2 regions of the Arthrobacter sedimenti genome follow, and region 2 is predicted to be linked to the other one. Evidence: riboswitches for the same ligand, from Rfam matches in the RefSeq annotation. Region 2 holds a riboswitch; the other holds the start of a gene.
The links. Region 2 has a riboswitch for glycine ahead of gcvP (aminomethyl-transferring glycine dehydrogenase). Riboswitches for the same ligand answer to the same signal wherever they lie in the genome.
Positions count from the first base shown of each region.

Region 1 (14,933 bases), on a different contig from region 2:
GCCCTGGCCCTTCAGGTGGAGGATCAGGTCCAGCAGGTGGCCGGAATCCTCGTCGTTGAGGGCGGCCGTGGGCTCGTCCAGGATGAGCAGCTTCACTTCCTTGGACAGCGCCTTGGCGATTTCCACCAGTTGCTGTTTGCCCACGCTGATGTGCTGTACAGGGGTGACAGGGTTCTCGTCGAGGCCGACGCGGGCCAGCAGCCTGGCTGCTTCCAGGTTGGTCTTGCGCCAGTCCACCCACCCGTTGGTGGCTTGTTCGTTGCCAAGGTAGATGTTCTCGGCAATCGACAGGTACGGGCTGAGGGCCAGTTCCTGGTGGATGATGACGATTCCGCGTTTTTCGCTGTCCGAGATGCTGGAGAAGTTGCAGGGTTCGTTTTCGAAGAGGATCTCACCGTCGAAGGTGTTGTGTGCATAGACGCCGGACAACACTTTCATGAGTGTTGATTTGCCGGCTCCGTTTTCCCCGCAGATGGCGTGGACCTCGCCACGGTTCACATCCAGGGTGACGTCCTGCAGCGCTTTGACGCCGGGGAACGTCTTGGTGATTCCTCGCATTTGAAGAATGGGTGTGTTCATCGTCAATTCCCACTGACTGTTCGGAGCTTGCCTTCCTGCTGCTGCAGGAGGGCGCGGGTGGGGCTGTGGCCCGGGACGGAAGCCGGGCCACAACCCCGGACGCTGACTACTTGACGTCGGCGTCGGTGTAGTAACCCGAGTCGATCAGTTCCTTCTTGTAGTTGTCCTTGGTGATGATCACGGACTTCAGCAGGAACGCCGGGACAACCTTGACCTTGTTGTTGTAGGTCTTGGTGTCATTGGTTTCCGGCTCCTGGCCCTTGAGGACGGCGTCAACCATCTTGACGGCCTGCGCGCCGAGTTGGCGGGTGTCCTTGAAGATGGTGGAGTACTGCTCACCGGCGACGATGGACTTGACGGAGCCCTTTTCGGCATCCTGGCCGGTGACTACCGGCAGGCTGCCCTTGGCGTAGCCGCCGGTGCTGGTGAGGGCGGAAATGATGCCGATGGACAGGCCGTCGTACGGGGAGAGGACGCCGTTCAGCTTGGTGCCCGAGCTGTAGGCGGAGGTGATGATGTCCTCCATGCGCTTCTGTGCCACCGGTGCCTGCCAGCGGAGGATCGCGGCCTGCTCAAACTTGGTCTGGCCGCTGGGGACCTTCAGGGTGCCGGCATCCATGTACGGCTTCAGGGTGTCCATGGCGCCGCTCCAGAAGAAGTTGGCGTTGTTGTCGTCGGGGCTGCCGGCGAAAAGCTCAATGTTGAAGGGGCCCTTGCCGTCAACCTTCTTGCCGCTGGCGTCCAGGAGGCCCAGGCCGGTCAGCAGTGAGGTGGCCTGCTGCACGCCCACGGTGTAGTTGTCGAACGTGGTGTAGTAGTCCACGTTCGGGGTGCCGTTGATCAGGCGGTCGTACGCGATGACCTTGACGTTCTGGTCCTTGGCCTTGGCCAGGACGTCAGTCAGGGTGGTGCCGTCAATGGCGGCGATGATCAGGGCCTTGGCGCCCTTGGTCAGCATGTTTTCGATCTGCGACACCTGGGTGGGGATGTCGTCATTGGCGAACTGGAGGTCCGTCTTGTAGCCAAGATCCTTCAGCGACTTCTCCACGTTGGCGCCATCGGCAATCCACCGTTCGGAGGTCTGGGTGGGCATCGAGATCCCGACCAGTGAATCGCTGGGCTTGGCGGCACTGCCGGATTCGGTGGCGGCTCCGCCGCGGGAGCCACAGCCGGTGGCGCCCACCGTCAGGGCGAGGACAAGGGCCACCGCGCCCATGAGTTTTTTGATTCTCACCATTTTCTCCTTCCGCGGCAGCATCGCCGCGAAGTGTTGTTGGACAGGCAGCACCGAAGCTCCCTGGTCCTGGCCACATTGTTGATGTGTCGGTTCAATATAGACTGGTTTGTGAACGCTAACAAGAGCGCGAAGGGGAATTTTCGCAACTTTTTCGAGTCCATTGACTTCTTCGTTGTTAGCGTTCACACTTGCTGCAGCAAAACAGCTTGACCCCGACCCCTACAAACCCGGTAAAGAGGCCGCCCGCCTCCCGGACGGAGGCAAACCCATGCCAGAGACTTTGTCCACATCCAGCTCCGACCCCCGCGCTGATCAGTACGTCATCGGGGTGGACTACGGGACCCTGTCCGGCCGCGCCGTGGTGGTGCGGGTCCGCGACGGCAGGGAACTCGGCAGCGCTGTCCACGAGTACCCGCATGCGGTGGTCACCGATTCCCTCCCCGAAGATACAGCGGGCGCGGAATCCAATGGACACGCCTCGAGGCTTCCCGGCGAATGGGCACTCCAGGTGCCCAACGACTACCGGGAAGTCCTGCGCAGGGCTGTCCCCGCCGCGGTGGCTGACGCAGGGATCGACCCTGCCGCCGTCGTGGGCATTGCCACGGACTTCACCGCCTGCACCATGGTGCCCGTCAAGGCCGACGGCACCCCCCTGAACGAACTGCCGGGCTTCGCCACCCGGCCGCATGCCTATGTGAAGCTCTGGCGCCACCACGCGGCGCAGGGGCAGGCTGACCGGATTAACAAGCTCGCCGCCGACCGGGGTGAGGACTGGCTTCCGCGCTATGGGGGGCTGATCTCCTCCGAGTGGGAGTTCGCCAAGGGCCTGCAACTGCTGGAAGAGGACCCGGAAGCCTACGCCGCCATGGACCACTGGGTTGAGGCGGCGGACTGGATCGTCTGGCAGCTGTGCGGGCGGTACGTCCGCAACGCCTGCACGGCGGGTTACAAGGGGATTTACCAGGACGGCCGGTATCCGTCCGAGGACTTCCTTGCTGCCCTGAACCCGGACTTCAAAGACTTCGTCAGCTCCAAGCTGGAGCACACCTTCGGGCGGCTGGGGGATGCCGCAGGCACCCTTACCGCCGAGGCTGCTGCCTGGACCGGACTGCCGGAGGGCATCGCCGTGGCCGTGGGAAACGTTGACGCGCACGTCACGGCCCCGGCTGCCAAAGCAGTGGACTCCGGCCAGCTGGTGGCTATCATGGGCACCTCCACCTGCCACGTCATGAACGGCACGGAACTGCGCGAAGTGCCCGGGATGTGCGGGGCAGTGGACGGCGGCATCGTGCCGGGCCTTTGGGGCTACGAGGCCGGACAGTCCGGCGTCGGGGACATCTTTGGCTGGTTCACCAAGTACGGCGTGCCGCCCGAATACCACCAGGCTGCCAGGGATGCGGGCCTGGGCATCCACGAATACCTCACCGAACTCGCGTCGCGGCAGGCCATCGGGGAGCACGGCCTGATCGCCCTCGACTGGCACTCGGGCAACCGCTCAGTCCTGGTGGACCACGAGCTCTCCGGGATTGTGGTGGGCCAGACCTTGGCCACCAGGCCCGAGGACACATACCGGGCGCTGCTTGAAGCCACGGCTTTCGGGACCCGCACCATCGTGGACGCCTTCCGCGACGCCGGCGTCCCGGTCAAGGAATTCATCGTGGCCGGCGGCCTGCTCAAGAACAAACTCCTTATGCAGATCTACGCGGACGCCACCGGCCTGCAGCTGTCCACCATCGGCTCGGAGCAGGGCCCGGCGCTGGGCTCGGCCATCCACGCCGCCGTGGCCGCGGGCGCCTACGCGGACATCCGCGAAGCTGCCGCCGCCATGGGTGCCGAACCCGGAGAGGTGTACACCCCGATACCGGAAAACGTGGCCGCCTACGACGAACTGTTCCAGGAGTACAAGGTGCTGCACGACTACTTCGGCCGCGGCAGCAACGACGTCATGCACCGGCTCAAGGCCATCCAGCGCAAAGCGGCACGGACTGACCTGCCGGGCACCGGCAACCCGCCGGCACCCGCTGTGGAGGTGTCCGCATGACCGCCGGGACCGGTGTAACCCCGGCGATCCTGCAAACCATTGCCCGGATCCGTGAGGAAGTGTGCGCGCTGCACGCCGAGCTGACCCGGTACGAACTGGTGGTCTGGACCGCGGGCAACGTTTCAGCCCGCGTACCCGGGACCGACCTCATGGTCATCAAGCCCTCCGGCGTCTCCTACCAGGACCTGACTCCGGAGCAGATGATTGTCACCGACCTGCACGGCACCCCGGTGCGGGGCACCAACGTCGGTGGCGGCGGTACCGTCGATTGGGGCAACCCGCCCCTGTCGCCGTCCTCCGACACGGCCGCGCACGCCTACGTGTACCGCCACATGCCCGAGGTGGGCGGGGTAGTGCACACCCACTCCACCTACGCCACCGCCTGGGCCGCCAGGGGAGAAGCCATCCCGTGCGTGCTGACCATGATGGGTGACGAGTTCGGCGGCGAGATTCCGGTGGGACCGTTTGCGCTGATCGGCGACGACTCGATCGGCCACGGCATCGTGGAGACGCTGAAGAACTCCAATTCGCCTGCGGTCCTGATGCAAAACCATGGCCCCTTCACCATCGGCAAGGATGCCCGGTCCGCCGTGAAGGCCGCCGTCATGTGCGAGGAAGTGGCCCGCACCGTCCATATCTCCCGGCAGCTCGGTGACCCGCTGCCCATCAACCAGGACCACATCGACTCCCTCTACGCCCGCTACCAGAACGTCTACGGCCAATAGGGCCCCAAACTTTCCCAGGAGAACCCATGAGCACCGCAGCAAACACTTCCCTCGACGGCTACGAGGTCTGGTTCCTCACCGGCAGCCAGCACCTCTACGGCGAGGAGGTCCTCAAGCAGGTGGCCGCCCAGTCACAGGAGATCGCCAACCAGCTGAACGCATCCTCCGCGGTGCCCGTGCGCATAGTGTGGAAGCCGGTCCTCACCGATTCCGACGCCATCCGCCGCACCGCGCTGGAGGCGAACTCGGATGATTCCGTGATCGGCGTGACGGCCTGGATGCACACCTTCAGCCCCGCCAAGATGTGGATCCAGGGCCTGGACCTGCTGCGCAAGCCCCTGCTGCACCTGCACACGCAGGCCAACCGGGACCTGCCCTGGGCCGACATCGACTTCGACTTCATGAACCTGAATCAGGCCGCGCACGGCGACCGCGAGTTCGGGTACATCCAGTCCCGGCTGGGCATTGCCCGGAAGACCGTCGTCGGGCACGTCTCCAATCCCGAGGTTGCGCGTCAGGTCGGCTCCTGGCAGCGCGCCGCGGCGGGCTGGGCCGCCGTCCGGACCCTGAAACTGACCCGCTTCGGCGACAACATGCGCAACGTGGCCGTCACCGAAGGCGACAAGACCGAAGCCGAGCTGCGCTTCGGCGTCGCGGTTAATACCTGGTCCGTCAACGAACTGGCCGACGCCGTGCACGGCGCTGCAGAGTCCGACGTCGACGCCCTGGTGGCGGAGTACGAGGACATGTATGACGTGGTGCCGGAGCTCCGCGCAGGCGCGGCACGGCATGAATCGCTGCGGTACGGGGCCCGGATTGAACTGGGGCTGCGGTCCTTCCTGGAAGCCAATGGCTCCGCGGCGTTCACCACGTCCTTCGAGGATCTTGGTGCGCTCCGCCAGCTGCCCGGCCTGGCGGTGCAGCGGCTCATGGCTGCCGGCTGCGGGTTCGGCGCCGAAGGCGACTGGAAGACCGCCATCCTGGTCCGCGCCGCCAAGGTGATGGGCGCCGGCCTGCCCGGCGGCGCCTCGCTGATGGAGGACTACACCTACCACCTGGAGCCGGGGTCCGAGAAGATCCTCGGCGCCCACATGCTGGAGGTCTGCCCCTCCCTGACCGCGCAGAAGCCGCGGCTGGAGATCCACCCGCTGGGCATAGGCGGCAAGGAAGACCCGGTCCGCCTGGTGTTCGACGCCGATGCTTCCCCGGGCGTCGTCGTCGCCCTGTCCGACATGCGGGACCGCTTCCGCCTGGTGGCCAACGCCGTCGACGTCGTTCCCCTGGACCAGCCGCTGCCCAACCTCCCGGTGGCCCGCGCGCTGTGGGAGCCGAAGCCGGACTTCGCCACCTCGGCCGCCGCCTGGCTGACCGCCGGCGCCGCCCACCACACTGTGCTCTCCACCCAGGTGGGCATGGACGTCTTCGAGGACTTCGCTGAAATCGCCAAAACGGAACTGCTCACCATTGATGAAGGCACCACGATCCGCCAGTTCAAGAAGGACCTGAACTGGAACGCCGCCTACTACAGGCTGGCCGGGGGGATCTGACCAAAAATGGTGCGGCGGCCGAGGCTTGAGGACGTGGCGGAGCTGGCCGGGGTCTCGCACCAGACCGTGTCACGGGTGGTCAACTGCCACCCGAACGTGAGTAAGGGGACGCGGGAGAAAGTGGAGGCGGCGATTGCCCAGCTGGGGTACCGCCGCAACTCCGCTGCCCGGAGCCTGGTTACCCGGCGCTCGCAGACCATCGGGGTCCTGGCCAGTGAACTGTCGCAGTACGGGCCTGCCAACACCCTGCTGGGGGTGGAACGCGCCGCGCGGGATGCTGGGTACTTCGTTCGCGTCGCTGCCCTGCGGGAGGTCAACCGCGATGCGATCCTGGCCGCCGTCCGGCACTTCCTGGACCAGTCGGTGGAAGGCATCGTGGTGATCGTTCCGCACCTGGAGATGCCTGCCGCCCTCGCGGAACTGCCCATCGGAGTGCCTGTGGTGGCCGTGGGGACCACAGGCACTGACGCCGTTGGCGGCGTCAAAGTGGACCAGCGCCGCGGGGCGGAACTGGCGGTGAAGCACCTCATCGGGCAGGGGCACGTCCGTATCGGGCACGTGGCGGGGCCCCAGGACTGGATCGACGCGGTGGCCCGCGCCGATGGCTGGCGGGGCGCCCTGGACGCGGCCGGCCTCGACGCCGATCTCATGTTCGAGGGTGACTGGAGCGCCGGCAGCGGTTATGAGATAGGCCGCAAGGTGGCAGCCAGCCCCCGTGCCACTGCGCTGTTTGTAGGCAACGACCAGATGGCCCTGGGGGTCCTGCGGGCGTTGAATGAGGCAGGAATCAAGGTGCCGGAGGACGTCTCCGTGGTGGGCTTCGACGACCAGCCCGAAGCCGGCTACTTCAGCCCGCCCTTGACGGTGGTCCGGCAGGACTTCGAAGAACTGGGCCGGCGGTGCATGGACCTGATGCTCAGGGCACTGGACGGCGCCGAGGGATCGCAGACGCTGGTGGTGGAGCCCGAACTCGTCCTGCGCAGCAGCACCGCCCCGCCGGCCTGAAACTGCCGGCAGCGAAGTTAATCCGGGGGAGACCCCCGCGAAACGTGGCCACAACAATCGCTGCGTACGTTGGCAGGCATGACGGCTACCCTGCTCATCCGGCTCCGCGACTGGCTGCTGGACACGTTCACGTATGACTCCGAGTCCCTGGCCGGCGGCGCCATGGCTGACGCCACCCGCTGGGGCTGGCTGCCGGCCTTGAGCGGGGTGTCCGCAGGCGCGGAGCAGGCCCGCTCCGAGCATGCGCTGGCAGCACCCGAAACCAGCACGATGTCTGGTTAAACACACTATTGCGCCACTAGCGTGGTAATGCCCTAAACTGCTTCACTGAGGTGCCTGAAATGGCGCTGCGCAGCAACGAAAGTGAACACGCTATGGCTACCGATTACGATGCTCCACGCAAGCAGGAAGAAGAGTCGCCTGCTGACTCTCTCGAGGCCCTCCAGGCATCACGGAGCGGCAACGCGCAGACCGCGGTTATCGATGTCGACGAAAACGACACCGCTGAAGGTATCGACCTGCCCGGCGCCGACCTGTCCAACGAGGAACTGACCGTCATTGTGGTTCCCGAGCAGTCCGACGAGTTCACCTGCTCGTCGTGCTTCCTGGTCCGCCACCGCTCGCAGGTTGCCCGTGAAAAGAACGGCCTGAAGTACTGCCGCGACTGCGAAGGCTAAAACTATTTCCTGGTTTTCCCGGCGCCGGCCACCCCCTCGGGTGGCCGGCGCTTTTTGGTCCTGCGCTATTTATCTCCGGCCGCCGTCGTTATCAAAATGACCCCTCGTCTCGGGCAAGGAACACTCCTACGCTGGAATCATCCAATGGCTTTGAATCCTGGATGGTACAGCAATGAAAAAGTTCTCCATCTGGCTCGCAGCGGTCCTGCTGGCTGTAGGGCTGGGAATCGTGGTCCAGGCACCTGCCTCGGCGGCTCCCTACTGCGGGCTCACCTGGGGCTCGCTGGCGAAGTCCGGGCAGGACACCGGTACCGCATCCGTCACCAATGTCCGCACGGGGCAGCACTACTGCTTCGACCGGTTGGTGGTGGATCTCAACGGCCCTGCGGTGGCCTATACGGTGCAGTATGTGCCGCGGATCGAGCAGGAGGGCTCCGGGGCCTTCATTCCGGTCCGGGGCGGTGCGCGCCTGCACATCAGCATCAAGGCGCCCTCCTATGACGAGAACGGCAACGCCACCTACAGCCCCGCGGACAGGAATGAACTCAGCAACGTGTCCGGCTACCAGACCTTCCGCCAAGTAGTCTCCGCAGGAAGCTTCGAAGGCTATACAAGTCTGGGCCTGGGCGTCCGGGCCCGCCTGCCGTTCCGGGTCTTCACCCTGGACGGTCCCGGCTCCGGCTCCCGGCTGGTGATCGACGTGGCGCACTACTGGTGACCGGTCCGTCGTCGTAAACCAAAAAGGTGCCGCGCCCCATCAGGGGCGCGGCACCTTTCCTGCGGGGGTTTTTACTCCGGAACCACCAGGGCGGGGGTATCCCGCTTCAGGGTTTCACCGCGGAAGAAGCCCGGGTGGGTGCGGGACATGACCAGCATGACGACGGCGCCCAGGGCCAGGATGCCGATGCCCAGGATGAACACCAGGCCCACGCCGAAGACCTCCGAACCGCTGCCGAAATCCGGGGCCAGGCTGTCCATGGCGGTCTGGAAGAACACCACGAACAGGCCCAGGCCGCCCACCACCGGGCACACCAGCCGGAACAGGAAGTGGCGTGCGCTGTTAAACAGGCTGTGGCGGAAGTACCAGGTGCAGGCCAGGGCGGTCAGGCCGTAGTAGAAGCAGATCATCAGGCCCAGGGCCAGGATGGTATCGTTCAGGACGTTCTCGCTGACCACGTGCATCACGGCGTAGAACCCCGCGGAGATGATGCCGGCAGCGATGGTGGCGAAGCCGGGCGTCGCGAACTTCCTGCTGATGCGGCTGAACGGCTCCGGCAGTGCACCGTAGTGCGCCATCGCCAGCAGGCTCCGGGACGGCGACATGAACGTGGACTGCAGGGATGCTGCGGAGCTGGAGAGCACGGCCAGGGACATCAGGATGGCGAAGGGGCCCATGATGGGGGAGGCCAGCGCGGTGAAGATGTTCTCGTGGTTTTCGGCGTTGTTCAGGCCGTTGCCGGTATCTCCGACGCCGGCGAACATCATGGTGGCGATGCTGACCAGGAGGTAGATGGCAAGGACGATGACGGCCGTCAGGGTGCCTGCCACGCCGGCGGTCTTCTTGCCGTTGGCCGTCTCTTCATTGACGGTGAGGCAGACGTCCCAGCCCCAGTAGACGAAGATCGACAGGGAGATGCCGGCGGCAACCTGGCCGAAGGTTTCGATCTTGGTGACGTCGAACCAGTCCCAGCTGAACGGGATGGCCGTTTCCGAGGTGGACCAGTTGGCGAACGCCATGCCCACGAACAGGCCGAGGACCAGCAGTTGGAAGCCCACCAGGCTGTACTGCACCAGCTTGGTGGTGTGCAGCCCGCGGTAGCTGACCCAGACGGCCAGCGCCACGAAGACGAAGCAGGTGATGACGTTCAAGGCTTTGTTGTCCGCCAGGTCTGCGAGCTCGGGGGAGCCGGTGAGCTGGGACAGGAAGAGGTAGAAGAAGTCGACGGCGACGCCGGCGAGGTTGGACAGCACGATGATGTTGGCGGCCAGCAGGCCCCAGCCGCCCATCCAGCCGACCCAGGGCCCGAAGGCCTTGGTCACCCAGGTGAAGGTAGTGCCGCTGTCCGGGGAGTCGGCGTTGAGTTCCCGGTAGGCGAGCGACACCAGGATCATGGGGATGAACCCGATCAGGAAGATGACTGGCAGCTGGAGGCCGGCTTCGTTGACGGTGGGACCCAGCGCGCTGGTGAGGGTGTAGGCGGGGGCAATGGTCGAAATGCCCAGGACGACGACGGCGAGGAGCCCGAGCTGCCCGCCCTTGAGGCCCTTGTCGCTGACGCCGTCCGCGGATGGGGCGTGGGCGTGCGGACCGGGTTTGGCCGTACTGGTGCGGATTGTCTCTGTCATGGCACCACTTTCTGGGAAGGCTGTGAGACGGAAGTCACTATATGAATGGCGTTCATTTAGTATGGGGGCGCCGCCCGTGTGATGCAAGACGCATTATGAATCACATTCGTTTGTGACTCGTTTTCGAAATTAGTAAGCTCACTGATGAATTCCCTGAAGGCCTGCCGCCGCGGTGTCCGCGGCTGGTAGCGTCGGGAGTATTGGACCACTTGAGGAGGATGCATGAAAGCTTCACCGACATTGACCAACAACCTGCAGGCTGTCCTTGCGGACCTGATCGAGCTCCACGTCCAGGGCAAGCAGGCGCACTGGAACATCGTGGGCACCAACTTCCGCGACCTCCACCTGCAGCTGGATGAAATCGTGGACGCTGCCCGCCAGTTCGCCGACGATACCGCCGAGCGGATGCGCGCCCTGCATGCGCTTCCGGACGGCCGCAGCTCCACCGTTGCCGAAACCACCAGCCTGGCCCAGTTCCCTGAAGGGCTGATCAGCACTGAAGATGCCATCGAGCGGATCGTCGCTGCCATGGAGGCTGCCGTAGGCACCATGCGCAAGGTCCATGACGAAGTGGATGAGGAGGACCCCACCTCCGCGGACCTCCTGCACGAATTCATCGCCCGGCTGGAACAGTTCGCCTGGATGGTGCAGGCGGAAAACATGAAGCCCACTGCCAAGGTCACGGCTGCAGACTCAAAGTAGCGGTTGTTTCACGGAGCGCCCGGCGCCGAGGTATCCCTCCTCGGCGCCGGGCGCTTTGGCCTGCCCGTCCGTCCGTTTCTGGACTCCCGTGGGCGTCCGCTATGCTTTTGGCACTTTGCGAAGCACGACGGCGGCGAGGCCTGCCGCCGTCGCCATCAGTACCAGCCCAATTGCCGCGGTCACGTGCACCCCGGAGTCGAACGCTGAAGCGGCGGCGTCCAGGACCATCCCGCCGAGCGATGCGGGCAGGAGGTTGGCCGCCTCCACGGCGCCCGCCAGTGTCTCCCCGGCGTTGTGCAGGGTGGGCCCGGGCAGTATGCCCTCAAGCCCCGCGGGCAGCCGAAGGTTCTGCTGGTAGGAGGCGGTCAGGATGGATCCCAGGACGGCTGTCCCCAGCAGGGAACCCACCTGATAGCCCGTCTCGGAAATTGCCGCGGCCGCCCCCGACTTCGCCGGCGGGGCGGCGCCCAGGATGAGGTCGTTGGAGATGGTCTCCGCCGTGCCCACGCCCAGCGCCAGGACCAGGAGGGCTGCCAGCAGCAGCGACGGGCCGCCGTCGTGGTTTCCGAACGTCACCATGCTGTAGCCGGCGGCGCTGAACGCCAGCCCCGCAGCCACCACGTACCCGGGCCGGACCTTGCGGACCAGCGGCACCACCACCAGGCCGGCCACCACTGTGGCTGCCAGCGCGGGGACCATGGCAACTCCCGCCCCGGAGGGGCTCATTCCTTCGAGGAGCTGCAGGTGCTGGGCGAGGAACAGGATGAACCCGTTGAAGGAAAACAGGGCCAGGATGTTGGCGGTTATGGCCATGCTGAACACACTGTTGCGGAACAGGGACATGTCCAGCAGCGGGTGCTCCAGGCGCAGCTGCCGCTGCACGAACACGGCTCCCATGGCCAAGCCAAAGGCAATTGCCCCCAGCCCTGCTGCGCCCGGCCCCTCCGTGGCGACGGCCTTGATGCCGTACACCACGGGCACCATGACCAGCATGGAGAGCAGGATGCTCGGGATGTCCACCTTCCCCGGGGAGGGATCCCTGGACTCCGGGATCAGGGCCGGCCCCAGCGCCAGCAGGGGAACCATGAGGGGTACCGCTACAAGGAAGACCGCGCCCCACCAGAATTGCTCCACCAGCCAGCCGCCGGCAATCGGCCCGAGGGCGGCGCCGCCGGAGAATCCCGCAGCCCAGATGGCGACTGCCAGCCGCCGGCGGTTGGGCTCGGGAAAGATGTTGCGGATCAGCGACAGCGTGGACGGCATCAGCATGGCCCCGAAGAAGCCCAGGGCTGCGCGGCCGGCGATCAGCCACTCCGGCGTCGGTGCGAAGGCGGTGGCGGCCGAGAGTGCGGCGAAACCGATGCTGCCGATGACCAGGAGCCGCCGCCGGCCAATCCGGTCGCCGAAGCTTCCCATGGATACCAGCAGGCCGGCCAGCACCAGGGGATAGGCGTCCACGATCCACAGCAGCTGCACGCCGGACGGTTCCAGGGCGCGGGCGATGGCAGGCAGCGCGAATGTCAGCGCCGTGTTGTCCACGGCCACCAGGAGTACGGGAAACATCAGCAGCCCCAGCGCCACCCAGTCGCGCCACAGCTGCCGCGGGGCGTTCCCGTCCGTGCGTGAGGGCGCGGGGCTGGTGGAAGTCGTCATGGAATAACTATACCGTCCAGACGGTATAGTTTAAAACTCCTTCCGGTTCCGTCATACCGCCGTGGGAAGGGCATGATGGAAGGCATGCCCCGAAAGCCTGTAGCCCGCGAAGCGGTCCTTGATGCCTTCGAGTCCCTGTTGATCGAGGTGGGGGAGCGCGCCGCCACCCTTGACGCCGTCGCCCGGAAGGCCGGCGTGTCCAAGGGCGGCCTGCTCTACCACTTTCCCAACAAGGAAGCGCTCATCGCCGTTCTGCTGGACCGGCTGGACGGCCTGGCCCGGGAGGATGCCGACGCCATGGCCTCAGCCGGCGAAGGCGCCGCCGCTTACTTCATTCGTTCCTCGGTGTGGGCAGACACTCCGCTGGACAGGGCCATCGTTGCCGCCACAAGGCTTGCCGAGGTGGCGCATGAAGAGACGCGGCGCCGGTTCGCGGCCATCCAGCAGCGATGGCTGGACGAAATTGCGGCTGATGTTGGTCCGGGGCTGGCGAAGGCAGTCCTCTATATGGGTGACGGCCTGTACTTCAACGCCATGCTGTCGGTGGCGCCCGCTCCGGCGGGGGGAGCGGCCGCTGACGTGGAGGAACTCCTCGCCGCCCTGGAGCGGCTCCGCAGGTAGGATTTGCCATTTGCCGGGAGGGGCGGCGGCGTAGGACAATGGAGAGTTGTGAGGGCCGCCACCGGCCGTCATGACCCAACAAGTTAATAGCCTTTGATCTGCGGCGGGAGAGTTCTGCCGGAAGTACAGGCAGGCGCCGTAGGAGCAAATCCTCCCCAGGAATCTCGCAGGCCCCTGTACCGCCGCGGCGAGGCGCCTCTGGAAAGCAGCAGGCAGTTGTCCTTCCTCCCTTGGGAAGTGGAAGAACTGTTGTGCTCACCGACGGTGCAAGCGGGTCCTGCCAGGCAGGCAACGCGGAAACTCTCAGGTCCAATACAGAGCGGGGAGGAACCCGAATAGCTGTGGCGCACCCTGCGCCGCCTGAGTAAATGGAGTTCCTTCGTGTCGGTTACCCCAGCCTCCACCACCTTCGTAGACCGCCATATCGGCGCGCGCCGCCAGGCCGACGTCGAAACCATGCTCAAAGCCGTGGGCTACGACACCGTCGACTCCCTGGTGGACACGGCCGTTCCCAAGGTCATCCGCCAGGAAACCGCCCTCCGCCTCCAGGACGCCCTCAGCGAGGTTGAGGTCCTCACGGAGTTGCGCAAGCTCGCCGGCAAGAACAAGACCGCCGTCCAGTTGATCGGCCAGGGGTACTTCGACACGGTCACTCCGCCGGTGATCCGCCGCAACATCCTCGAGTCCCCGGCCTGGTACACCGCGTACACGCCTTACCAGCCTGAGATTTCCCAGGGCCGGCTTGAGGCCCTGCTGAACTTCCAGACCATGGTGCAGGACCTGGTTGGCCTGCCTATCGCCAACGCCTCGCTGCTGGATGAAGCAACTGCCGTCGCCGAGGCCGTCCTGCTGATGCGCCGTGCCAACAAGGCCAAGCCCGCTGCGGATGGCAAGACCGTCCTGGACATCGACGTCCTCCCGCAGACCATCGCCATCGTCAGGGGCCGCGCCGAGGCACTGGGCTTCGACGTTGAAGTGGCGGACCTTTCCCAGGGCCTGCCGGAGGGCGATATCAATGGCATCGTGCTGCAGCAGCCCGGCGCTTCCGGTCGGGTATGGGACCAGTCCAAAGTCATCAGCGCCGCCAAGGACCGCGGCGCCCTGGTCACCGTGGCCGCAGACCTGCTGGCACTGACCCTGATCACCCCTCCGGGCGAGCAGGGGGCGGACATCGCCGTCGGCTCCGCCCAGCGCTTCGGTGTGCCGCTGTTCTTCGGCGGCCCGCACGCCGCCTACATGGCTGTCCGCAAGGGGCTGGAGCGTTCGCTGCCCGGCCGGCTGGTGGGCGTGTCCAAGGACGACGCAGGCGTTCCTGCCTACCGCCTGGCGCTGCAGACCCGCGAGCAGCACATCCGCCGCGAGAAGGCCACGTCCAACATCTGCACGGCGCAGGCGCTGCTGGCCATCGTCGCCTCCATGTACGCCGTGTACCACGGCCCGGACGGGCTGAAGGCCATTGCGGAAACGACTCACGGCCATGCCCGGGTGCTGGCGGCGTCGCTGGCAGCAGCCGGTGTGGAGGTCCTGCATGGGAGCTTCTTCGACACCCTAACCGTCCGCGTCCCCGGACGCGCTGCCGCACTTGTCGCAGATGCCGAAGCACGCGGAATCAACCTGCGTTCAGTCGACGCCGACACGGCGGGCATCTCGCTCGATGAAACCACGACGGCGGCCGTCGTCGCCCAGGTTGCCGACATCTTCGGCGCCTCCATTGCTGGGGGCGAGGGCTTCGGGCTGGAGGCCGCCGTTGAGCGCTCCTCCGGCTACCTGCAGCACCCGGTGTTCAACACGCACCGGTCC
Region 1 is NZ_JBHSDQ010000014.1:17,943-32,875, forward strand. It holds gene mmsA (multiple monosaccharide ABC transporter ATP-binding protein) at 1-579, opposite strand, end outside; gene chvE (multiple monosaccharide ABC transporter substrate-binding protein) at 686-1,816, opposite strand; gene araB (ribulokinase) at 2,085-3,857, shown strand; gene ACFO0G_RS19635 (L-ribulose-5-phosphate 4-epimerase) at 3,854-4,582, shown strand; gene araA (L-arabinose isomerase) at 4,609-6,129, shown strand; gene ACFO0G_RS19645 (LacI family DNA-binding transcriptional regulator) at 6,136-7,134, shown strand; gene ACFO0G_RS19650 (hypothetical protein) at 7,213-7,416, shown strand; gene ACFO0G_RS19655 (DUF4193 domain-containing protein) at 7,509-7,811, shown strand; gene ACFO0G_RS19660 (AMIN-like domain-containing (lipo)protein) at 7,984-8,529, shown strand; gene ACFO0G_RS19665 (APC family permease) at 8,601-10,157, opposite strand; gene ACFO0G_RS19670 (Dps family protein) at 10,380-10,859, shown strand; gene ACFO0G_RS19675 (MFS transporter) at 10,959-12,512, opposite strand; gene ACFO0G_RS19680 (TetR/AcrR family transcriptional regulator) at 12,597-13,133, shown strand; glycine riboswitch at 13,228-13,325, shown strand; gene gcvP (aminomethyl-transferring glycine dehydrogenase) at 13,515-14,933, shown strand, end outside.
Region 1: linked by a shared signal. The riboswitch ahead of gcvP (aminomethyl-transferring glycine dehydrogenase) and the one ahead of gcvP (aminomethyl-transferring glycine dehydrogenase) in region 2 are both predicted to bind glycine.

Region 2 (14,933 bases):
CCCGCAGGCCCGGACCCGTCAACAGCAACCCATTCATGCTCGGCGGAGTACTTCAGTTCAGCTACAACGTTGCTCATAATTTTTCCTATTGTTCGTGTGTGAAAAGTGAGAGAGCGTCCGCACTAAACCCGCCAAAAGTGAGCGGGCGTCGGTCTAAAACCCACCAAAAGTGAGCGGGCGTCAGGCCCCTGCGGGCCGGCCTCCGGCAGCATGCGTCTAAGGGAGCGTCACGTCCGCCCAGCGGGCGTCTACGCGACCGAGCATGCAGAGGAGGGCGGCCCGTTGGGCCAACCAGCCGCGCCGGCCTACTTTTGGCGACGGTAGAACGGCAGGGCTACTACTTCGAAGCGTTCGGGCTTGCCGCGGAGGTCTACGTCCAGGACGGTGCCGGGCTCGGCGAATTCGACGTCGACGTAGGCCATTGCGATGGGGTAGCCGAGGGTGGGCGACGGCTGGCCGGAGGTCACTTCGCCAACGAGGGTGCCGTCCTTGAGGACAGGGTAGTGGCCGCGGGCGGCGCGGCGTCCGGCGCCCTTGAGGCCCACGAGCTTCTGACCGATGGTGGAGCCGACGCCGGCAGCCTTGATGGCGGCCAGGGCTTCCTTTCCCACGAAGTCGCTTTCCTTGGCCAGCGACACCACCGGGCCCAGCCCAGCCGCGTAGGCGTTCACGTGGCGGGAGAGCTCGTTGCCGTAGAGCGGCATGCCTGCTTCAAGGCGGAGGGAATCACGGGCTGCGAGGCCGGCGGGGACCAGGCCATGTCCTTCCCCGGCTTCCAGCAGTGCTTCCCACAGCGCGGGCGCGTCCAGATTGGGAACGTAGATTTCGAACCCGTCCTCGCCGGTGTAACCGGTCCGGGCCACGAGCAGGTCGCGGACGGCACCCCCGAAGCTGACGCCCACTTCAACTGCGGCGTAGTACTTCAGATCCGTGACCAGGGCGTGCTGTTCTGCGGGAACCAGCTGCAGCAGGATGGCCTCGGCGGCGGGACCCTGGACGGCGATGAGGGAAGTTTCCACGGAGGCATCTTCAACGGTCACGTCGAAGTTGGCGGCGCGTTCCTGCAAGGCATCGGCCACCACCTTCGCGTTGCCCGCATTCGGCACCACGAGGAACTTGTCATCAGCCCTGCGGTAGGTGATGAGGTCGTCGATGATGCCGCCGTCGGCGTCACAGATCAAGGAGTACTTGGCCTTCCCGACGGCGACCGCGGACAACTTGCCGGCAAGGGCGTAGTCCAGGATCGCGGCAGCGTCCGGCCCGGTCACCCAGACCTCGCCCATGTGGGAGAGGTCGAACAGGCCTGCAGCCTTGCGCACGGCGTGGTGTTCGGCGAGCTCGGAGTTGTACTTGAGCGGCATCTGCCAGCCACCGAAGTCCGTGAAGGAGGCCCCGGCCTTCTTGTGCTGCTCGTAGAGAGCGGTGTAGTTCTCAGTCATTGGGTGAGTCCTTAGTTTTCGAAGTCTTCAAGCGGCGGGCAGGAGCAGATCAGGTTCCGGTCGCCGGCGGCGCCGTCGATCCGTCCCACGGGCGGGAAGTACTTGTCCTGCCGCAGCGAGGGCACGGGGAACGCGGCCTGTTCGCGCGGGTAGGCGCGGTCCCAGTCGGAACTGACGACGGCGGCAGCCGTGTGGGGTGCGTTGCGCACCGGGGATGCCTCCAGGGAGAAGTCCCCGGCAGCAACCTGCTCAATCTCGGCGTGGATGGTGATCATGGCGTCGATGAAGCGGTCGATTTCCGCGAGGTCCTCGGACTCGGTGGGCTCCACCATCAGCGTCCCGGCGACAGGGAACGCCAGGGTGGGGGCGTGGAAGCCAAAGTCGATAAGGCGCTTGGCCACGTCCTCGGCGGTCACACCAGTCCTGGCGGTGAGTTCACGCAGGTCCAGGATGCACTCGTGCGCCACCAGACCGCCTTCACCGGTGTAGAGAACCGGGTAAAACTCGTTCAGCCGGGTGGCGACATAGTTTGCAGCCAGCAGCGCGGACTTGGTGGCCTCGGTCAGGCCCTCCCCGCCCATCAGCTTCACGTAGGCCCAGGAGATGGGCAGCACGCCGGCCGAACCGAACCGCGAGGCCGAGATCGCCACCCCGTGGCCGGCTTCGTGCGCGGCGGTGTTGGCGTCGCCCGGCATGAATGGTGCCAGGTGGGCCTTGGCAGCAACCGGGCCAACACCGGGTCCGCCGCCGCCGTGCGGGATGCAGAAGGTCTTGTGCAGGTTCAGGTGGGACACGTCGCCGCCGAACTTGCCCGGCTGGGCCAGCCCAACGAGCGCGTTCAGGTTGGCACCGTCCACATATACCTGGCCGCCGGCGGCGTGCACGGCATCGCAGACCTCACGGACGTCGCCGTCGTACACGCCATGGGTGGACGGGTAGGTGATCATGATGCAGGACAGAACATCCTTGTGCGCCTCGATCTTGGCCGTCAGGTCCTCGTGGTCGATGGTGCCGTCAGATGCAGTGGCCACGACAACCACCTTCATCCCTGCCAGGACGGCGGAGGCGGCGTTGGTGCCGTGCGCCGAGGCCGGGATCAGGCAGACGTTGCGCTGCTGGTCACCGCGGGAGTGGTGGTAGCCGCGGATCGCCAGCAGGCCTGCGAGCTCACCCTGGGATCCGGCGTTGGGCTGGATGGAAACCTGGTCGTACCCGGTAATCTCGGCCAGGTCTGATTCAAGACCAGCAATCAGTTCGCGCCAGCCCTCGGTCTGGGAGTCTGGGGCGAACGGGTGGATGGAGGCGAACTCCGGCCAGGAGATGGCTTCCATTTCCGCGGTGGCGTTCAGCTTCATGGTGCACGACCCCAGCGGGATCATGGTGCGGTCCAAGGCCAGGTCCCGGTCCGACAGCTTCCGGATGTAGCGCAGCAGCTGCGTCTCGGACCGGTGCGTGTTGAACACCGGGTGCTCCAGGTAGCCGGAGGTGCGCAGGACCGATTCAGGCAGTTCGAAGCCTTCGGCGTCGCCCACCGGACCCGCGCCAAAGGCGACCGCGACGGCGGACAGCGTTGCCGCCGTCGTCGTCTCGTCCAGGGAGACGCCCACCGTGTCCTGGTCGACAAAGCGCAGGTTAATGCCGCGGGCTTCAGCGGCGGTGATCACCTTGGCGGCCTTGCCCGGGACGCGCACGGTGAGGGTGTCGAAAAAGGAATCGGTGACCAGTTCACGGCCCATGGACGCGAGGGCGGTGGCCAGGACGCGTGCCTTGTGGTGGACGCCTTCGGCGATGGCCTTCAGTCCATCCGGGCCGTGGTAAACCGCGTAGAAGGAGGAAACGATGGCCAGCAATGCCTGCGCGGTGCAAATGTTGGACGTGGCCTTCTCGCGGCGGATGTGCTGCTCGCGGGTCTGCAAAGCCAGCCGGTAGGCAGGGGCGCCGGCGTTGTCCTTGGAGACGCCCACCAAGCGGCCGGGGAGCGAGCGTTCCATGCCCTTCTGGACGGCCATGTAGGCGGCGTGCGGCCCCCCAAAAAACAGCGGCACGCCAAAGCGCTGGGTGGAGCCGACAGCGATGTCGGCGCCCTGCTCGCCCGGAGGGGTGATCAGGGTCAGTGCCAGCAGGTCAGCTGCCACGGTGACCAGGGCGCCGCGGTCCTTGGCGGCGCTGATGACTTTGGACTGGTCCCATACCCGGCCGGAAACCCCGGGCTGCTGCAGGACGACGCCGTTGATGGCACCTTCCGGCAGGCCCTTGGAGAGATCCGCCACTTCAACTTCGAAGCCCAGCGCCTCAGCGCGGCCCTTCACGATGGCGATGGTCTGGGGAAGGCAGTCGGCGTCCAGGACGGTCCTGCCGTCCCTGGCGTCTTTGTTCTTATTGGCACGCCGCATCAGGAGCACGGCCTCGGCCACCGCGGTGGCCTCGTCCAGCAGCGAGGCGTTGGCCACCGGGAGTGCCGTGAGGTCCTGCACCATGGTCTGGAAGTTCAGCAGCGCCTCGAGCCGGCCCTGGGAAATCTCGGGTTGGTAGGGCGTGTAAGCGGTGTACCAGGCAGGGGACTCGAGGATGTTGCGGCGGATCACCGGCGGAGTGACGGTGTCGAAGTATCCCTGGCCGATCAGCTGGACGGCGGTCTTATTCTTGCCGGCGAGCTTGCGCAGCTCCGTGAGGACCTCAACCTCGCTGAGGGCATCGGCCAACTTGAGGGCGGTTTCCTGCCGAATGGAGGCCGGGACGGCAACGTCCACCAGGCCGTCCACGCTGTCGTAGCCCACGGCCTTGAGCATGGTGTCGACGTCGGCCTGGCGGCGCGCGCCGATATGGCGGTCAACAAACGATGTTGGAAGCGATTGAATCGTCATGAGGAACTCCAGTTCTGGCCGGCCGAAGGTGGCACGGCGTGGGATGGGTTCCTCCCCGCTCTGTATTGGACCTGAGAGATTCCGCGTTGCCTGCTCTTGGCAGGGGTTCGCTTGCACCGTCGGTGAACCAGGCAAAAGCCCGGTTGCTTTCCAGAGTCGCCTCGCCATGACGGTACGTGGGCCTGAGAGATTCCTGGGGAGGATTTGCTCCTACGGCGCCTGCCCGGTGTTTCGCCGGGAGGACTCTCCCGTCACAGCTCGAAAGGCTTATTCAAATGTGGGTGATTCGGCTCACAAGGTATCGGGATATGCGGCCGGTGGCAAATCGCGGGCTCCTGAAGCGGGCCAGATACAGGAAGATGACGGCGTCCTGCTCCGGTTGTGTCAGGAAGGGTTTGACATTGCATCGTGACGGACACCACACTGATCCCCGGGATTGGCGCCGTCTGCGGCTGGCTCAGCGTATCCGGAGCAGTCCGACTGCCGGCGCCCGTCCCGACGCATGACCGCTGCGGCCCTTACGGGCTGCGGTTTCCAACTGAACATGCCTTCGACCTGCGGCGGGAGAGCCTTGCCGGGTACATTTAGCAGGCGCCGTAGGAGCAAACCCTCCCCAGGAAACTCTCAGGCCCACGTACCGCCGCGGACAGGCAACTCTGGAAAGCAGCCAGGCATGCCCTGGCTCACCGACGGTGCAAGCGGCTTGGGCTGCGGAAACTCTCAGGTTCCCTACAGAGCGGGGAGGAACCAAATCTTTTGCGGTACCCAAAATGCCGCTTTACCGATGGAGTTCCTCATGGCGATTCATCCCCCCACGTCCAACGGCGAACCAGCGCGCAACGGCGCGCGCACGGCGGTCCGCAGCGAGCCTCCCCACCTGGAACGGCAGCTGACCAACCGCCATATCCAGCTCATTGCCATCGGCGGCGCGATCGGCACCGGCCTCTTCATGGGCTCCGGCAAAACCATTTCCGCGGCCGGCCCGTCCGTGATCTTCGTGTACATGATCATCGGATTCATGCTCTTCTTCGTCATGCGCGCCATGGGCGAACTGCTGCTGAGCAACCTGAACTACAAGTCCTTCAGCGACTTCGCTGCGGACCTCCTGGGGCCGTGGGCCGGCTTCTTCACCGGCTGGACGTACTGGTTCTGCTGGGTAATCACCGGCATCGCGGACGTTATCGCCATCGCCGGCTACTCCAAGGAACTGTGGCCGGCGCTGCCGCTCTGGATCCCGGGCCTGGCCACCATCGGCATCCTGCTCCTGCTGAACCTCGCCACGGTCAAGGCCTTCGGCGAGACCGAGTTCTGGTTCGCCCTCATCAAGATTGTCGCCATCGCTGCGCTCATCATCGTGGGCCTTTTCATGATTTTCACCGGCTTCCAGTCCGACACGGGCACGGCCAGCTTCACCAACCTGTGGAGCCACGGCGGGTTCTTCCCCAACGAATTCATGGGCTTCGTAGCCGGATTCCAGATCGCCGTGTTCGCCTTCGTCGGCATTGAACTGGTGGGCACCACCGCCGCCGAGGCCAAGAACCCGGAGAAGACCCTGCCCAAGGCCATCAACGCCATCCCGGTCCGCGTACTCCTGTTCTACGTGGGCGCGCTGGTCATCCTGATGGCCGTCACCCCGTGGACCCAGTTCGCCGCTGGCCACAGCCCCTTCATCGGCATGTTCTCCCTGGCCGGCCTCGGCGCCGCGGCCACCGTGGTCAACCTGGTGGTCCTCACCTCGGCCATGTCCTCCGCCAACTCCGGCATCTACTCCACGTCCCGCATGGTCTTCGGCCTTGCCCAGGAGGGCGACGCGCCGGGCATCTTCAGCCGCCTGTCCACGAGGAAGGTGCCCAGCAACGCCCTGTTCCTGTCCTGCGTGCTGCTGCTCTCCGGCGTCGTCCTCATGTACGCCGGCCAGGACGTTGGCAAGGCGTTCGAAATGGTGACCACAGTGTCCGCCGTCTGCTTCATCTTCGTCTGGTCGATCATCCTGGCCAGCTACATCTCCTTCCGTCGCCGCCGCCCCCAACTGCACGCGGCGTCGAACTTTAAGATGCCCGGCGGCATCCCCGCGGTCTGGGTTGTCTACGCGTTCTTCGCGTTCGTCCTCTGGGCGCTGACCACCCAACCGGACACCCTCATCGCCTTGTTGGTGACGCCCACCTGGTTCGCCGTCCTTGGCGTGGCCTGGGCCGTCCTGCGGCGCCGACCCGCACACCTTGCCCGCTTCGAGGTCTTCCGCGCCGAGCTTCGCAATGACGCCGCGGTGGCAGCCGGACGGAGCGCCGCCGGGGTGTCCGCCGAAGAGGTAGAGCAGGCCAGGAAGTAACGGCCGACGGCGGGCTGCCGGGCAGGTGCGTTGGATCCAATGATGGGTCCGGCCTGCCAAGGTAGCCCGCCCGCCGGTGCCGGGCGCGGAAGTTAAGCATACTTAGTGTTTATCCACATAGGATGGAAAGAGCACGGCAGCCTCCCGCTGCAGGTCGATTTGAATGAAGGTGACCATGGCCCGGCGCAGCAATCCCGCACTTCGTATCGCACAGGAAACCGCCCACAGAACCATGTTCGACTCCGACGGCAAGCCCAAGCCCGGCGTCCACAACATGCTTCTGAAGGCGGTGCAGATCCAGCGGCCGCTGGTGGTTGGCTACATCCGGCGGCTCCAAAAGAAGCACCCCCGCGCAACGGCTGCCCAGTTGGCGGACATCGCCGAGCGCGACTACCTGCGTGCTGTCGCCGGTGGCGGCGCCGTGGTGGGCGCTACCGCCGTCGTACCCGGTATTGGCACTGTGGCGTCGCTGGGACTGTCCGCCGCCGCCACCGTGGGCTTCCTGGAAGCAACGGCACTGTACGCAACCTCGCTGGCCGAACTTCACGGCATCCGCCTCACCAACCCGGAGAAGGCCGGCACCATGGTCATGGCCATCATGCTCGGCGAGGAGGGTACCGCCCTGCTGGGAACGCTGAGTGGCCAGGCCTCCGGCAGCGGCAACGGCGCCGCCAATAACTGGGGCAATGTGCTCTCCAAGTCGATGGTGGGGCCGGGCTTCGGCAGTGTACGCAAGCGTATCCAGCACGCCTTCCTCAAGAACCTGCTCAAGCGGCAGGGTACTGCCCTGTTCGGCAGGGCGCTCCCGTTCGGCATAGGGGCCGTTGTAGGTGGAGCCGGTAACCTCGTCATGGGCCGTGCGGTGGCCAAGAATGCCCGTGAGGCGTTCGGGCCGATGCCGGACACCATTCCCGGGGAGCTGACCGCAGCTGCCGGACCGGACAACCTTACGCTGGAAGGCAACATACTTGGATCTCAACGCTGACGTAGGCCAGTCATTCGGCTCCTGGACGGCAGGAGGCGACCCGGCCATGTTCCAGCTGATCACCAGCGCCAACGTGGCCTGCGGCTTGCACGCGGGCGACCCCGTCACCATGCTGGACAGCTGCCGCGCAGCGTACGAACTCGATGTCACCGTGGGGGCGCACCTCGGCTACCGCGACCTGGCGGGCTATGGGCAGCGCGCGCTGGGGATGGGTTTCGACGAGCTGTTCGGCGACGTGCTGTACCAGTTGGGGGCGCTCGACGGCGTCGCGCATGCCGTGGGTGCCTCGGTGGACTACGTGAAAGCACACGGAGCGCTGTACGACGCACTGATTTCCGACGCCGACCAAGCGTCGGCCGTGGTTGCGGCAGTGAATGCCTATGACCCGGGCCTTCCCATTTTGGGCTTCCCCGGCTCCGAGCTGGTGAAGCAGGCCAAGGAAGCCGGGAACCCGGTCTTCATCGAGGCCTTCGCCGACCGGGCGTACCTCGCCGACGGCAGCCTGGTGCCGCTTTCCGAAGAGGACGCAGTCCTGCACGACATTGACGTGGTGGTTGAGCGCGCTGTCCGGCTGGCAACGCAAGGGGAAGTGATCGCCATGGACGGGACGGTGGTCAAGGTCCGGCCGGACTCCCTGCGCTTACAGGGCGGCAGCCCTGGAGCGCTGGAAATGGCGGCCCGCATCCGTGCTGGGCTTGAGGCCGCAGGCGTGGAGCTGGAGGCCTTCGCCTAGGGGCGTGGTGCCGGACTGACCGGGCCGCCCGCCGTCGTCGTAAGCCTTCTCGCTGCGCACGTTCCTTTATGCACCTCAAATGCGGGGGTCGAAAAGGAATGTGCGCAGCGCCGGAATTTATCCGCGGCGAAATCACCCAAAGATCAGCTGCGCCACCGTGAAAATTGCCAGGCCCGCCAGGGACCCCACCACTGTGCCGTTGATGCGGATGAACTGCAGGTCCTTGCCCACCTGGAGCTCGATCTTCTGCGAGGTCTCTTCGGCGTCCCAGCGCGCAACCGTGTCCGTGATGACCCCGGCGATGTCTGAACGGTAGGTCCGGACCAGGTAGCCTGCGGCGTCACCGATCCAGGCGTTGACCTTCCCGGCCAGCTCGGGATCGTCCACCAGCCGCGACCCGAAATCACGCACCGCTGCCTTGAACTTGACGGTGAGCTCGCTGTCCGGATCGTCCACGGCACCCAGCAAAGCGTTCTTCACGGTGCCCCACGTCCGGGACGCCAGCTCGCGCACCTCGGGATCGCCCAGCACCTGGGCCTTGATGTCCTCGGCGCGCGCAATCATCGCGGGATCATGCTGAAGGTCCTGGGCGAGATCGTTGAGGTACTTGTCGATCGACTGCCGCACCTGGTGCCTGGGGTCCGCCTGGACGGCGCGCACGAACTTGAGGATCTCGAGGTAGACCTTGTCGCCCACCAGCCCGTCCACGAACTGCGGAACCCAGGTGGGGGAGCGGTCGGACACCAGGCGGGTCACTGTCTGGTGATTGTCGTCCACCCAGTCAGCGGCACGGTCCACCAACAGGTCCACCAGCGTGTGGTGGTGCCCGTCATGGAAAATCCGCTCCGCCAGTCTGCCCACCGGAGGTCCCCATGGCGGAGTGAGCAGGTGCTTGCGCACCATTCCCTCGATGACGGCCTGGACGTCGTCGTCATTCAACACCTTGAACGCGCCGCGGATCAGCGCTGCACCCTCCTTGGCCACCCGGTCCGCGCCGGCGGGTGCAGAAAGCCATTGACCTGCCCGGCGTGCAATGTTGACGCTCGCCAGCTTGTCCTGGACCACCTGTTCGGACAGGAAGTTGGTTTCCACGAATTCGCCCAGGGAAGCGCCGATCTGGTCCTTCCGCCGCGGAATGATGGCTGTGTGCGGAATCTTGATGCCCATGGGGTACTTGAACAGGGCCGTTACCGCGAACCAGTCGGCCAGCGCACCCACCATGCCGCCTTCCGCGGCCGCGCGCACGTACTGCAGCCACGGATAGTCCTTTTGCAGGGCAAACGCGAAGACAAAAATCACCGCCATGGCAATAAGCAGGCTCAGTGCCAGCAGCTTCATCTTCCGCAGCGCTGCCGCCTTTTCGGCGTCACCGGCACCAAGCTGGCCGCGTACGACGGCGCCTGCCGCCCTGGTGCCGGACCTCGCCTGCTGCGCTGGTTCGGCGGGTGCTTCCTGCGTGGTTGGCCCGGTAGTTGCCTCAGAGTTCACCTGCATGTGCCAAGCCTAGCCCCGAAGGCGGGGGCCGGTCGGCTACCGTGTGAGCATGACAACTGACGAGTCAGTGCCGCAGCGGCCGCTGGTCTTTGCCCACCGCGGTTCAAGCGGCGCCTATGCCGAACACACCCGCGCCGCCTATTTGCAGGCCCTGGCCGACGGCGCCGACGGGGTGGAGTGCGATGTCCACCTGACCCGGGACCAGCACGTCGTCCTGTTGCACGACGCCAACCTGGACCGCACCTCGGACGGAACCGGTCCGGTGGCGGAACGGACGCTGCGGGAGCTGCAGCAGCTGGACTTCTCCTCCTGGAAGGGAGCCCGCATCCCGGAAGCATATGGGGCACGCTCGGAACAGCTCCTCACGCTTGCGGAGCTTCTGGACATTCTCCGGGGAGCGGGCCGGCCCATGAAGCTGGCCATCGAGCTAAAGCACCCCAGCCCGTACCAGCTCAAACTTGAGGACCGGGTGTTGGAGGTGCTCCGCAGCGAGGGCTGGGACCCGCAAAGCTCCACGGTGGACAACGTGGCTGTAACCTTCATGAGTTTCAACCCCGATTCCGTCCGGCACCTGCTCCTTTCCGTCCCGCCGCAATACATCTGCCAGCTCGTGGACGACCTCACCATCCATGAGATCCGTGGCGGGCTGGGCGTGGGACCACTTACCGGGGGCGCCATCGCCAACCTGATGAAGGCCACGCAGCTGGAGGGGGAACGCATCCTGGACGACCGGGAAGTGGGCATGGCCGGCCCCGGCATCGACTACGTCCGGGAGCGCCCGGCCACCGTCCGCCGCTGGCTCGAATCGGGCCGGCGCTTCCGCGTGTGGACGGTTGATTCGCCAGAGGATGTGGCTCTTTGCCAGGACCTGGGCATCCAGGAGATCACCACCAATGTTCCTGGCCGTGTCCTTGACCAACTCCGGATGGCCTCGCCGCAGGGTAAGTAGGGCCTGCCGTGAATGCGACGGTCACGTACTCCCCACGCCGCTGGTGGGCCGGCCCGCTCGACGTCGAAGGCCTGGCACTGGGTTCGGTGGAGGCCGCGGCGGCCACCGTCAACCTATATGCCGGTAAGCCCGGCCTGTTCAGGACTACGTCTGCGCTCACCGCAGCAGCTTTCGACTCCTTTGGCCACCTGCGCATTGCCGGGCGCAAACCGCAGGGCTTCGCGCCCCTTTCCGGCTTCCACCGTACCGGCGACGGGTGGATCCGCCTCCACGCCAACTACCCCCACCACGAGCAGCGGTTGCTGCAGGCACTCGGCGCCACCTCGCCCGAGGAAGCGGAGCGGCGGCTCCGCTCCATGGCCGCACTGGAAGCCGAGGCGGCCATCCAAAGCAATGCCGGAATCGCTGCCGCAGTCAGGACGCGCAGCGAATGGCTTGGCTCGGACATGGGCCGTGCGGCCAGCCTGGGAGCTTGGGTTGCCTTCGAGTTCGCGGACGGGACGGCTGACGGGCTGGGGCTGCGGGATTTTGGCGAGGAAAGTTCGGGCGGAAACAGCGCCGGACGGGGCAGCGGCCAGGCGGAGGCTCTGCCCCTGCGAGGCTTGCGGGTCCTGGACCTGACCCGCGTGATCGCGGGACCAGTTGCCACCCGCCTGCTCGCGGCCCTCGGAGCAGATGTCCTGCGGATCGACCCGCCTGCCTTCCCCGAGATTGAAGACCAGTTCGTGGACACGGCATTCGGCAAGCGCAGCGCCGAAGCCGATCTCAGTTTGCCGGGTAACCAGCACCGGCTCCGGCAACTCCTGCCGGCCGCGGACGTGGTGGTTGCCGGATACCGGCACGGCGCCCTGGACCGCTTCGGGCTCAATCCCCGGGAACTGCTGGCCTCGCACCCCGGGCTTGTGGTGGTCACCCTGGACAGCTGGGGGAGTGCCGGTCCCTGGAGCGGGCTGCGCGGCTTCGACAGTATCGTCCAGGCAGCGTGCGGAATCGCGCACGTCTACGGCAAGGACAACCACGACGGCGAATGGCGCCCGGGTGCCTTGCCCGTCCAGGCACTGGACCACGCCACAGGCTACGGCGTCGCTGCGGCTGCCATCCACCTGCTGGCCCGACGCCGGGAGGCCGGGACAGGGGGCGCCGCGCACCTGTCCCTCGCCCGGACTGCCGAGGAACTCTTCTCGCTGGGCAGGAACACGGAACGGCCTTCAGAAGTGTCCGCCCCCGACTACCGGTCCACGGACAGCACCTATGGCGAACTCCGCTACATTGGGCCTCCGCTGACGGATGGGGGCCAGCCCCTGGACTACCCATTTCCGCCACCGCCGTATGGAGGTTCGCCGCTCGCCTGGGTGTGACAGGTGCGCAGTGCGACAGATGCCCGGCGTGACAGCTGCACAATGCCTTTTCTGACGTCACCGTCTTGCGGCAGCCGCCGGTTTCTGGCCGTCGCAGTTGCTGTGATTGAGTGGTTCCATGTCTTTTCTTTGGCCCGGCCCCGCGTTTCGGAGCCTGTCCATACGCGGCCTGTCCACACAGGGCCGGCCTTTTTCGCGCCGGTCGTTTTCGCGCCCGTCCTTTCAGGGCCCAGTCGCCCAGAACCTCTCCGCGGCTGCCATGGGCGCCCTCCTGCTGGCCAGCGCAAGCAAGCATTTCCGGGATCCGGGCTTCTACCGGGAGGTGGTTCCGGACTACCTGTGCCGCCAGGATCCGGCGCCCGACACCAACCAAGGAAGCGGCGACCAGAGCACAGGAGACCAGGGCAACGCCGACCAGGGCACAGGGGACGCGGGCACCACAGCGCAGCATCCTCTGGCCCTCCTGTCCCGGGACGAGTGGATCGCAGTGAGCGGCCTGCTGGAGCTGGCCGCCGCCGTCGGAATCCTGCTGCCGCCCACGCGAAAACTGACGGCCACCGCCCTCACTGCCATGTTCACCGCATTCCTGGCCGGGCATGTGGACGCCCTCGTGCGGGCGTACGGGCCGGCCGGTACTCCCCGCCGTCGGAAGATCCACACCGTGCGCCTGCCGCTTCAGGCGCCCCTGATCCTGTGGGCCTGGAGTCTCCGGAAACCCGCCCTGCCCACAGAGCAGCACGGAGGGCGGGTGTGAAGCTCCTGGCCTCGCCGGCGGTGAGGGTAGGCCTCTCCATCAGCATCGCCACCGGCTTGTATGGAATCTCCTTCGGCGCGCTCGCGGTGACGTCAGGGCTCAACTTCTGGCAGGCGATGGCCTTGAGCCTGCTCCTCTTCAGCGGTGGATCGCAGTTCGCCTTTATTGGCGTCGTGGCCGGCGGCGGATCGGGCATCGCAGCCATGAGCGCCGCCACCCTCCTGGGCATGCGCAACGGAATTTACGGCATGCAGCTGAACGCTTTACTGCGGCCAACCGGATGGCGCAAGTACGTCGGGGCCCAGCTGACCATCGATGAATCCACGGCGACCAGTACCGGCCAGACAGTCCCCGCGGAGCAGCGCCGCGGTTTTTGGACAGCCGGAGTTGGGGTGTACGTGCTGTGGAACCTCTTCACGGCTGTGGGCGCGATCGCCGGCAGCGGGTTGGGCGATCCCAAACAGTGGGGGCTGGACGGTGCTGCCGTCGCAGCCTTCCTTGCCTTGCTATGGCCCCGGCTCAAGGGGCGGGAACCCATCGCCATCGCGGCCGTTTGCGCCGTGGCCACCGTCGTGGCGGTTCCCTTCGTGCCTCCGGGCGTGCCCATCCTTGTTGCCGCCGTGGTGGCTGCACTCGTGGGGTGGTTCAGCCATGGCCGCCGTGACGAAGGCCTGGAGCCCGACGTCGAGCCTTACACACACCATCCCGGACATCACCAGGACGCCGCCGGCACCCGTCCGGGAGCGGAGCGCCCCGAAGGCGCGGATCCGGAGGCGGGTACATGAGCCTGTGGATCTGGCTGCTGATTGCCTGCGCCCTGGCCTACGCCTGGAAAATCGTGGGGTATTTTATGCCCGCCAAATTCCTCGAGGACCCGCGCACATCACGCATCGCAGGGACAATGACCATCGGCCTGCTCGCTTCGCTGACCGTGGTGAACGCGGTGGTGTCAGGGCAGGGTCTTGCCGCCGACGCGAGGCTTGGCGCGCTTGGCGCGGCTGCAATCGCCTTGACGCTCCGGGCTCCTTTCCTGGTGGTGGTCATCGCCGGAGCCGGCACGGCGGCGCTGTTGAGGTTCCTGGGCTGGAGTTAGCGGTCGCACCGCTTGCGCCGGATAGTGATCCAGGTCACTTCAACTGCCAGGTGCCGGTTGTACTATGAGATCGGCTTATGCAGTTGGCCATGGCATTCCTATGAACGGCGACCATGGAAAATCAGCTGCATCCTGCAGGGGGCTTAGCGGGCAAGCCCCGTCACAAAAACGCCCGACGACGGGCAGGGCTGCCTGCCAAACGCTTCTTTAGGCGTTTTTCCAGGCTTTCGGACGTGCCGGAAGAGGACTTGGAGATGCTTTCCCAAAGGCTGCGCGAGGCGCTTGACGTCGATCCGGCGTCGCCCGTACCGGCGCTGCAGGCCCTGGTGCATCAGGAAATGCGCAGGCGGGAAGAAGCCGGCAGCGCCTAGCGCCGGCACCTTCCGGGTGCCATGTGTGGTGCACTGGAAGAGAGGCAGCCCACACCCAGGCGGCCACCAAAGGAGGTATCGAGATGGACGAACAGTCACGGCCGGTTGAGCCGCAGGACGGCCAGGGCACCGAGGACACCGGCAGGAACGCCAGGGAAGAACAGGGCGCCGGGGTGCCGGCGGCAGAGCAGACAGGAAAGCAGCGGGCCGCCTACCTGGATCCCAGGGGTTCGGAGTCGACCCGGGAGTTGCGGGACACGGCAAGGAGGCGCCGTGATGCCGAAGAAAAACTCCAGCAGCACCTGATGGAAGCGAAGGATCACGTTCCCAACGAGTTCCACGAGCACCACCACGGGCATGAAGGACATGGGTACCCGGGCCATGAACAGCAGGGTCATGAACAGCGTGGTGATGAGCAGGCTGCAGCGCAAACGCATCATCAAGCCCCAGGCCAGTCTCAACACGGCGAAACTGAAAGCAACGGGTAGGGGGCAACTCCCACTGCAGGTCTGAAGCCTGGCCTTTCGCTCTGCTGTCGGGTATTGCAGGACGCTTTGTAATGCG
Region 2 is NZ_JBHSDQ010000015.1:7,741-22,673, reverse strand. It holds gene gcvH (glycine cleavage system protein GcvH) at 1-77, opposite strand, end outside; gene gcvT (glycine cleavage system aminomethyltransferase GcvT) at 306-1,439, opposite strand; gene gcvP (aminomethyl-transferring glycine dehydrogenase) at 1,451-4,303, opposite strand; glycine riboswitch at 4,464-4,564, opposite strand; gene ACFO0G_RS19800 (hypothetical protein) at 4,712-4,891, shown strand; glycine riboswitch at 4,855-4,953, shown strand; glycine riboswitch at 4,954-5,048, shown strand; gene ACFO0G_RS19795 (amino acid permease) at 5,100-6,632, shown strand; gene ACFO0G_RS19790 (hypothetical protein) at 6,808-7,617, shown strand; gene ACFO0G_RS19785 (LamB/YcsF family protein) at 7,601-8,350, shown strand; gene ACFO0G_RS19780 (DUF445 domain-containing protein) at 8,483-9,844, opposite strand; gene ACFO0G_RS19775 (glycerophosphodiester phosphodiesterase) at 9,894-10,793, shown strand; gene ACFO0G_RS19770 (CoA transferase) at 10,802-12,151, shown strand; gene ACFO0G_RS19765 (DoxX family protein) at 12,411-12,905, shown strand; gene ACFO0G_RS19760 (AzlC family ABC transporter permease) at 12,902-13,690, shown strand; gene ACFO0G_RS19755 (AzlD domain-containing protein) at 13,687-13,998, shown strand; gene ACFO0G_RS19750 (hypothetical protein) at 14,112-14,369, shown strand; gene ACFO0G_RS19745 (hypothetical protein) at 14,465-14,809, opposite strand.